3 regions of the Caproiciproducens sp. LBM24188 genome follow, and region 3 is predicted to be linked to each of the others. Evidence: predicted binding sites of a transcription regulator. Region 3 holds the regulator's gene; each other region holds the start of a gene.

What was found. The regulator Rex, encoded in region 3, represses fermentation and respiration genes when NADH is low (regulators of the CRP and FNR family bind a similar motif). The targets are predictions, from matches to a motif close to ATTGTTAANNNNTTAACAAT.
Region 1: the regulator Rex is predicted to act here: its motif matches at 1,428-1,447, upstream of ACSVDI_RS12160 (phosphoglycerate kinase).
Region 2: the regulator Rex is predicted to act here: its motif matches at 1,115-1,134, upstream of hypB (hydrogenase nickel incorporation protein HypB).

What each region holds. Positions count from the first base shown of each region.
Region 1 is NZ_CP196862.1:2,576,858-2,580,133, reverse strand. It holds gene tpiA (triose-phosphate isomerase) at 1-59, opposite strand, end outside; gene ACSVDI_RS12160 (phosphoglycerate kinase) at 199-1,392, opposite strand; gene ACSVDI_RS12155 (tRNA (cytidine(34)-2'-O)-methyltransferase) at 1,522-2,022, opposite strand; gene ACSVDI_RS12150 (hypothetical protein) at 2,217-2,396, shown strand; gene ACSVDI_RS12145 (type II secretion system F family protein) at 2,514-3,276, opposite strand, start outside.
Region 2 is NZ_CP196862.1:735,387-738,662, forward strand. It holds gene ACSVDI_RS03345 (FadR/GntR family transcriptional regulator) at 283-984, opposite strand; gene hypB (hydrogenase nickel incorporation protein HypB) at 1,227-1,898, shown strand; gene ACSVDI_RS03355 (FAD-dependent oxidoreductase) at 1,939-3,276, shown strand, end outside.
Region 3 is NZ_CP196862.1:1,565,019-1,568,294, forward strand. It holds gene ACSVDI_RS07400 (aconitate hydratase) at 1-165, shown strand, start outside; gene ACSVDI_RS07405 (NADP-dependent isocitrate dehydrogenase) at 258-1,466, shown strand; gene ACSVDI_RS07410 (redox-sensing transcriptional repressor Rex) at 1,497-2,141, shown strand; gene ACSVDI_RS07415 (V-type ATP synthase subunit D) at 2,247-2,870, opposite strand; gene ACSVDI_RS07420 (V-type ATP synthase subunit B) at 2,902-3,276, opposite strand, start outside.

The DNA.
Region 1 (3,276 bases), 1.0 Mb from region 3:
GGGGTTTTATTCATTTTCCAGTTGCCGGCAATGACGGCTTTTCTCAGGTTTTTGTTCATGATAGGTACCATCCTTTCGCTTCCGGTTCAAGTTTCGTCGGATTTTGCAGGCCCGCTGCCGCCGAACGCAAACGGGCTTTCGTAATAGTTGAAATGCGGCAGCAGTGCTGCCGCATTTGCGAAAACAGGCGAAGCCTGCTTATTTGTCGTTCAGACAGGCAATTCCGGGCAGTTCCAGACCTTCGAGGAATTCGAGGGAAGCGCCGCCGCCTGTGGAGATATGGGTCATCTTGTCAGCAAAGCCGAGCTTTTCAACCGCAGCAGCGGAGTCGCCGCCGCCGATGATGGAAATTGCGCCGCTTTCTGCAACTGCTTTCGCAACGGCAATGGTGCCGGCAGCAAAGTTCTCCCATTCGGAAACGCCCATCGGGCCGTTCCAAACTACCGTGCCGGAGCCTTTGATCGCGTCTGCGAACAGTGCAGCGGTCTTGGGTCCAATATCCAGGCCCATCCAGCCGTCCGGAATTCGGTCGGAGTCAACCAGTTTGTGCTCGGCGTCCGGTTTGTATTCGGTGGCAACCATGTTGTCGACCGGGATCAGGAACTTTACGCCCTTTTCCTTTGCCTTAGCCATCATATCCTTCGCCAGTTCCACCTTGTCGCTTTCACAGATGGAAGTGCCGATGGAATAACCGAGTGCGTTCATGAAGGTGTAAGCCATGCCGCCGCCGATGATCAGGGTATCAACCTTTTCCAGCAGGTTGTTGATTACACCGATTTTATCGGAAACCTTCGCGCCGCCCAGAATCGCAACAAACGGGCGCTTCGGGTTGTTCAGGGCGTTGCCCATGATGGTGATTTCCTTCTGAATCAGGTAGCCGCACACAGCGGGCAGGTAATTTGCAACGCCGGCGGTGGAAGCGTGCGCGCGGTGCGCCGTTCCGAATGCATCGTTGACATAAATCTCAGCAAGGGAGGCGAGCTGTTTGGAGAACTCAGGGTCGTTCTTTTCCTCTTCTTTATGGAAGCGGACGTTCTCAATGAGTTCGACTTCGCCGTCCTTCAGGGAGGCGGCAATGCTCTTTGCGCTTTCGCCGATTACGTCGGTAGCCATTTTTACTTCCTGACCCAGCGCCTGGGAAAGGTATTTGGCAACCGGTGCAAGGGAATACTTCATGTTGAATTCACCCTTCGGCCGGCCGAGGTGTGAGCAAAGGATGACCTTTGCTTTATGATCGATCAAGTATTTGATCGTTTTTAACGCCTCATTGATGCGCTTCGGGTCGGAAATGTTTCCTTCCCCGTCGAACGGAACGTTGAAGTCGCAGCGAACGAGCACGCGTTTTCCCGCAACATCAATGTCCTCCACGGTCTTTTTGTTGAGATAATTCATGATTTGCACTCCTTTATAATGATGAAATGGAAATCTTTGTTTAACCTTTGACATTATACACTAAAATATTCCGCATTTCAAGCTGTCGGGTCCCGGTTTCATGCGATGAAAAGCACTTTGTGAAAAAGATCACCATTTGTAATTGCGCAGCTGCCCCTCGCAGAGAAGCTCCGGATAATTCCACTGGCGCAGTACTTCATACACGCCGATGGCCACGGAATTGGACAGGTTCAGGCTGCGTGCGTCGGGATGGTTGAGCATGGGAATCCGCACGCAGGTGTCCGGGTTATCGTGAAGCAGTGATTCCGGCAGACCGGCGGTTTCTTTCCCGAATACCAGGTAGCAGTTGTCCGGGTAAGAGATTTCGGAATGAATGTGTCTTGCTTTGGTGGTGAAGTAATAAAAGTTTCCCGAGTTTTTTTCAAAAAATTCGGGAAGACTGTCATAATAAGTGATATCCAGCAAATGCCAGTAATCGAGCCCGGCGCGTTTCAGCTTTCGGTCGTCAATTTGAAAGCCCATCGGCCCCACCAGATGAAGGCGGGCGCCGGTCAGGGCGCAGGTGCGCGCCACGTTGCCGGTATTTTGTGGAATTTCCGGTTCAACCATTACGATATTCAGGGTAGACATGTACGAATAAGCTCCTTTATTATTGGAATTATTTTTCTCAAATAAACGGGAATCCGTCGGGAACCCTATGTAAAGACCTTAGTTTGATCGATTAGGGAAATCGGTTTGAAACAATCGAATTTTCAAACCGACCGACCCGATTCGGAAGGGAAAGGTCAAAACTTTCAGCTTGCAGCGAAAGGATGGTTACCACAATGAGCAAAGCAAAAATGGGGTTGATTCGTGGAATCGGCATCGGGATTTTAACCGGCGCGGCCGTTTCTGCGGCAACCGTATCCATGATGAAGTCCAATAAACGTTTCCGTAAGAATGCGAATAAAGCGGTTCAGGCCGTTACCGATGTGATTGATAACGTCGGGGAAATCATTCGCTAAGCGGAAGGTTCGATCAGTTGAGGCAAATCGGCGGGGAGGCCCCCGCCGATTCGTTTTTTGCGAAAAAGTTATAATTACGGCAGTGCGGCATCCACAACCTGCGCAGGTTCCGGTGAACTATTTTCCGCTGGCAATGACACTGTACATATGGAACATGGGCATCACAATGGAAATCACCACGGTTCCGACAATCACTGCGATGAGAATTGTCATGGCCGGCTCGAGCATGGAGGTCAGTTTCTTGGTGGAAGCGTCCGTCTGCTCTTCGTACAGTCCTGCCATTTTATCCAGCGTTTCGAACAGCATGCCGGACTCCTCCCCAACCTGAACCATGGACACGAGCAGCGCGTCAAAAACGGGGAATTTTGCCATGGAAGCGTGGATGGAAGAACCCATCTTAACCTCGGCGGCAACCTGGGTCAGCTCTTCCTTTAAATAGCGGTTCGGAATCACATTGCGGGAAATTTCAATCGCGCGCACGATTTCCACACCGGCTTCCACCAGGGAGGACATAATACGGCAGAAGCGTGCAATATAGGATTGGCGCAGAAGGGGGCCGATTCCGGGAATGCGCAGCTTCATGCGGTCGGTGGCGATGGAAAACGCCCGGTTGTATTTCTTTAACAGGCGGTAGGAAAGAATCACCAGAAAAACGGCAATCAGAATCCAATACCAACGCGTTACAATAAAGTTTGAAACGGCCATGACAAAGCGGGTCAAAGCAGGCAGGTCGGCACCAAACTGGAGAAATACCTGTTCAAAGCTGGGCAGTACCACTGCGTTCATAATGACACTTAACGCGAGGGTGAGAACCAGCAGAAAGATGGGGTAGCCCATTGCGCCGCGCAATTTGGAAGTCAGTGCGATTTCCTTTTCCAAA
Region 2 (3,276 bases), 830 kb from region 3:
ATAAAAAGGATAGAAAGCCGGGGATTCCCGCCTCTCTTTCTAGAGAGAGCAGGGGAATCCCCGGCTTTCTATGTTTTGGGGTTTTCCCGGTTCCACTGATTCCGCCGCCGTACGGAAAACCAAATCGCGGCTGCCCTAGGGAACCACGGATAAAACAATTCATAAGCCGTGAAGACCGGTCATTTTACGACTTTGAATTGTTCCCTGTGATTCCAAGGAACCGATGATCCCATGGAACAATGATTCCTTGGTATCTATGGATTTCTTGGAATAATGAGTTCCTTAGTAAATCTGTTGGCATCCGTGGATGGCGCTATCAAGATGCTCGTCCGTGCAGCGCCGGGCAGCTTCCCGGTCGCGCGCAAAGACGCAGTCCGCGAGGGAACGCGTGTTGTCGGAAAGGGCGTCCGTTCCAAAGCGCCGGCAAAACCGCAGCCAGAGCTGGGTGACAACGGGTTTAAATGAGACGTAGATGAGTGGCAGAATGCTGTTGTTACCCACAACGGCTAGTTCATGGTGGAAAGCAAAAGCGGCCTCGATGGTTTCATCCACCGAGCCGGCCGTTTCCACATTTGCCACAAGTTGCTGAAGACGGTCCATGTCCTCGTCGGTAGCCGCTTCTATGGCGGCATCCGTGGCCAAGTGTTCGAGTGCCCTGCGAACCTCTAAAATGGAGCGGATTTCATCGCGGCCAAGCGTTTCACTGTGATATTCCATAATGGCATTCAGCGTGCTGATGTTGCCGTTACGACCATAATCAGCCACAAAAACGCCTTGCCGCGGGCGTATTTCAAGAAAGCCCTGCCGTTCCAGTTCCGTAAGGCCGCTGTTAACCACGGTGCGGCTTACCTGCATTTGCTGTGCAATTTCCCGTTCCGTCGGAAGCTGTGTGCCAATCGAAAGCTGCCCGGACAGAATGTTTTCACGAATCTGGCGAACAAACAGTTCCTTTAAGCTGGGAGCACTAAGCTTTTTGAATTCCATGGAAACGTCCCCTTTGGCTGTGGTATGACCAAAACCAGACATATTTTACCATACAGCTTTACTGAAATCAAGAGTTGGTTTTTGTGTATAAGCATAATTTTTAGCTGAGATTATTGCGATATTATGTGTACTTGTTATAATGTTGTCAACAAATGTAAAGCAATAAAAATTATTTGGCCTGTCCACAGTTCCGGGCATACCAAAACGAATTCTTCACAAGATGGGAGCGTGAACAAGAAACTATGAACGGATTTAAAGTGCTTCAGGTCCGGCAGAGCGTTTTCGCGGACAATGACCGACGAGCGGAGCAGCTCAGGCAGGAACTGAAAACACAAGGGGTCTTTCTGCTGAACCTGATGTCCAGCCCGGGCGCAGGAAAAACGACGCTGCTTTCCCGCACCATTGAATCCCTGAACGGAAAGCTGAAAATTGGCATAATGGAAGCGGATATTGATTCGGACGTAGATGCGAGAACGATTGAAGGCTTTGGCGCGAAGGTCATTCAGCTGCATACAGGCGGCATGTGCCACCTTGACGCGGAAATGACCCGGCAGGGGCTGGAGGCGCTTGGAACCAATGACGTGGAGCTGGCCATTCTGGAAAACGTCGGCAATCTTGTGTGCCCGGCGGAATTCGATACCGGCGCGGTCAAAAAGGCGATGATACTCTCCGTACCGGAGGGCGACGACAAGCCGCTCAAATACCCGCTGATTTTTTCCGTGTGTGACGTGGTCCTGATTAATAAAATCGATGTTCTTCCGTATTTTGATTTCGACATGGAACGCTGCGCCGCCAACATCCGGATGCGCAATCCCGCGGCGAAAATCATCCCGGTCTGTGCGCGCACGGGTGAGGGAATCGATGCGTGGACCGACTGGCTTTGCAATGAGGTAACCGCATGGCAAAAACCGTAAACCGGTTTTGAAAACTATTGGAGGGAAGGAAAGCGATAACATGGCAGAACTAAGGCCGAAAATTGTGAAACTGGCGAAAATGGTGGGCGGCGTTGCCGGCATGATGAATAAGATTGACGAGAACGCTCCCGAGTATTATGCCCTGAACGCCGTTGTTACGGACGACATGGCCGATGTTGCGCTCGCAATCGGGCTGCGGCAGCCGCGTACGCTCGAATATATCGTGGAGAAGTGCGGCAAATCCCGAGAGGAAACCCTTGCACTGCTTGCAAAGCTGACGGAAACCGGCGTTTGTAAGGTCTGGACGGACAAAGAAGACGGCAGGGACCGCTACTTTGTGAATATTTTTGCGCCCGGTATGCTTGAAATGATGGTGAATAACCGCGAGCAGCTGGCGGCTCATCCTGAAATCGGCAAAGCATTTGAGGAATACACCCGCAGGCGGCTTGCCCCAATGGCGGCCCTTTTCCCAGAAGGACTTGCCATGATGCGCGTTATCCCGGTGGAAAGCGCAGTGAAAGATCTCCCGGAAACCCAACCTTGGGAACGCCTTTCCTACTATCTTGACAAATATGACACCTTCAGCGTGTCGGACTGCTCCTGCCGCCAGTCCCGCCGGGTGCTGAATGAGGGCTGCGGTCATCTGGAAAAGGAGATCTGCATTCAAATGGGAACCGGAGCGGAGTATTACATACGTACCGGCCGCGGGCGGCAGGTCAGCCGCGAGGAAGTTGAGCAGATTTTAAAATTTGCCGAGGACAATGGCCTAATGCATGAAATGCCCCACACAGACGGTCTGGGAGAATCTGCGGCAATCTGCAACTGCTGCGGCTGCGCCTGCTTTTCCATGCGAATCGCAACGCTTTTTAAAACCCCGGATGCCATCCGTTCCAACTTCAGTGCTGTGGTGGATGCGGAAAAGTGCGTGGCCTGCGGCCAATGCGTTGAAAACTGCCCGACGAATGCGCTGAAACTGGGGCGGCGGCTTTGCGCCAGGGAACCTCTCCCGGTGCGCGCAGAACGTACCGCGCGGGACCATGTGTGGCGCGAAAAGGACTGGAACAAAGACTACCGTGAGAACCGGGAGGATGTCGCTGAAGAGGGTACGTCTCCTTGCGAGACCGCCTGTCCAGCGCACATTGCCGTTCAGGGATACATCAAGCTGGCGGCGCAGGGCCGCTATCGCGAAGCGCTGGAGCTGATTAAAAAGGAGAACCCGTTTCCTGCTGTCTGCGGCCGCATTTGCCCGCACGGCTGCGAAAGTGAGTGCACCAGAGGCGATATTGACGAGCCGATTGCCATCGACGAAATTAAAAAGTTTATCGCAGACCGGGAATTAGACAGCGCCGTACGGTATATTCCGCCCATGCGTTACCAT
Region 3 (3,276 bases):
CTGGAACTGCCGAATATCCGTGAGGCCATTCAGAACCACGGAAAGATTCTTGTGAAAAACAAAACAAAAGGCACCGAATTTGAAGTGAAAGCAGTATTGACCGACCGTCAGCGCAATATGGTTTTGGCAGGCGGCCTGTTGAATTATACCAGAGAACAAAACTAACTGCCTGTGCAGTTTTTCAGCTGGACGGGGAAGTTCCGCACGCTGGGTGCAGCGGGACTTCCGGTTCGCAGGGAAAGGATGGTCATTAAAATATGGATAAAATTCAGATGAAAACACCCTTGGTCGAGATGGACGGGGATGAAATGACCCGCGTCATCTGGAAGATGATAAAAGACATTCTGATTACACCTTATGTCGACCTGAAAACGGAATACTATGACCTCGGTTTGGAAAACCGCGATGCAACCAATGATCAGGTGACCTTGGATTCCGCGAATGCCACGAAAAAATACGGCGTGGCGGTCAAATGCGCCACTATTACCCCGAACGCCGCGCGCGTTAAGGAATACAATCTGAAAGAGATGTGGAAATCTCCGAATGGAACCATCCGCGCAATTCTGGACGGTACGGTGTTCCGCGCTCCGATTCTGGTTAAGGGAATTTCCCCGTATATTTCGAACTGGAAGAAGCCGATTACCATTGCCCGCCATGCTTATGGTGATGTTTACCGCAATGTGGAGCTCTCAGTTCCGGCCGGTTCTAAGGCGGAGCTTCTTGTAACCCGGCCCGACGGAACGGAAGAACGCGCATTGATCCATGATTTTAAGACTCCCGGTATTATTCAGGGGCAGCACAATCTCGACAAAAGTATTGAAAGTTTTGCCAAATCGTGCTTTAATTATGCTTTGGACACAAAACAGGATGTCTGGTTCTCCACCAAGGATACGATATCCAAAAAATACGACCATCGTTTTAAGGATATCTTTCAAGAGATTTTTGACAAAGATTACAAAGAGGCCTTTGAAAAAGCAGGAATTACCTACTTCTATACTCTGATTGACGACGCTGTGGCCCGTGTTGTCCGTTCGGAAGGCGGCTTCATTTGGGCCTGCAAAAACTATGACGGCGATGTTATGAGTGATATGGTCGCGACGGCGTTCGGAAGTCTGGCCATGATGACCAGCGTTCTGGTTTCCCCCGACGGGGTGTACGAATATGAAGCGGCGCATGGTACCGTGCAGCGCCACTATTACAAGCACCTGAAAGGGGAAAAGACGTCTACCAATTCGATGGCGACTTTGTTTGCATGGACCGGCGCACTGAAAAAGCGCGCAGAGCTTGATGCCCTGCCGGAATTGATGCGTTTTGCACAAATGCTGGAAGAAGCGTCCCTGCAGACCATTGAAGACGGCGTCATGACCGGCGATCTTGCCAGTCTTTCCACACTGCCCAACAAGCAGTCGGTTGATACGGAGACGTTTCTTCGGGAAATTGGGAAAAGGCTTGCTTTGAAACTGTAATTTAAGCAGGATAAACGGAGGTAATGCGTTGTGCCAAAACGCGAGAATATTTCAATGTCTGTCATCCGGCGGCTGCCCCGGTATTATCGTTTTTTAAAACACCTGAGAAGCAAAGGCGTGGTTCGAATTTCATCCACCGAGCTTTCGGCAAAACTGGGTCTTACCGCATCGCAAATCCGTCAAGATTTAAACTGTTTCGGCGGGTTTGGCCAGCAGGGCTACGGTTATATGGTGGACCAGCTCTGTGAAGAAATCGCCCATATCCTGGGCTTGTCAAACGGGTACAAAACGATTCTGCTCGGTGCCGGCAACCTGGGGCAGGCGATCGCTTCGCATATGTCTTTTGAAGATGATGGCTTCAATCTAATCGGTATTTTCGACAGCGCGCCGCAGAAAATCGGCAAAACGGTGAACGGCCTTACCGTGCAGGATATTGCCAGTTTGGAAGAGTTTTGTCAGGCCGATATGCCCTCGATGGCGGTACTGTGCGTTCCCAGAGAAGCTTCCGCCGTACTGGTGGAACGTCTGTATAATATCGGTGTGCGCAATTTCTGGAATTTCAGTCACTACGACATTATTATGAAATATCCGGACGCACTGGTGGAAAATGTGCATCTGAGCGACAGCCTGATGACACTTTGCTATAAAATTTCTAATACGCCAGATGCTTCTTGACTGTCTTTGATTCTAAAAGAGCCGGTTTCCGCATAAAAAACGGAACCGGCTCTCTTTTATTATTTCACAAAATAAAACCCCGGTACACGCGCCGGGGTTTTGTTCTTAAGAATTGTTTTGATTGCTTTTCTGTTGTTTAATTACCTTTAAACGGGAGAACTCTTCACGATCCTTTTCTTCTAGAGCATCCGTAATGATTTTCACGGTCTGCTCAAAGCGGGGAATCATGATGTTGCGCAAAGCATTGGCGCGTTTTTGTGTCTTTTTAATGGCGTCGGCCAGACGATAAACACTGTTTTCTACTTCGGCAAGTTCCGCCGTCAGGCGTTTTACATCGTTAAATTTATTATATGCATTATCCAACTCAATGTTGGTTGACCTCAATCCAAAGGGAATCGGAATTTTGGATTCCTTCAGGGACACCATGGGAATTTCCACGCCCATAACGCTGCGGTAGGCCACGTTCAGGTTGTTGTCCAGCGGAACCGTAAGGGAAAGCTCCGCGCTGATTCCCAGCGTGATATTGGCTTTTTGAAGCGCAGCATAAGCTTCCTCATACGTATCGTCGATCTGGTTCTGTATGGTTGCAGCCCGGCCGATCAGTGCCATCATTTCCCGGATTAAGATATTGCGCTTGCGGTCCAACAGCTCAAAGCCTGTGCGGGACAGGGCAAGCGATTTTTTAGTTGCTAGCAGATTGCCTTTGGTTGGTACAATCTGATTACCCAAGGCGGGTCACCTCCTCCGGTACGGAGCGGAATCAAACCGGCTCATCACTTTCGGTGCTTTCGTTCGGTTCCGCGTCTATGCTATTTTGGGACTTTTCGCCGCTTTCCAGCTGCTGTTTGGCCTTTTCATAATACCGATCCAGTGTTTCGCTGTCCACACGATCCAGTTCCTCGCGGGGGAGGGTGGCAAGCAGCTGCCAGCCAAGGTCAAGGCTCTGGTCAATGGAGCGGTTCTCGTTTGCGCCTTGGTTGACAAACCGCGCCTCAAACCGTTTGCCGAACTCAATATATTTCTTATCCGTTGGGGAGAGTTCCTCTTCACCGATAACAGAGGCAAGCGAACGGGCATCCATTACCTTTGCGTAAGAAGCAAACAGTTGGTTGGAAACAGCGGCGTGGTCTGCACG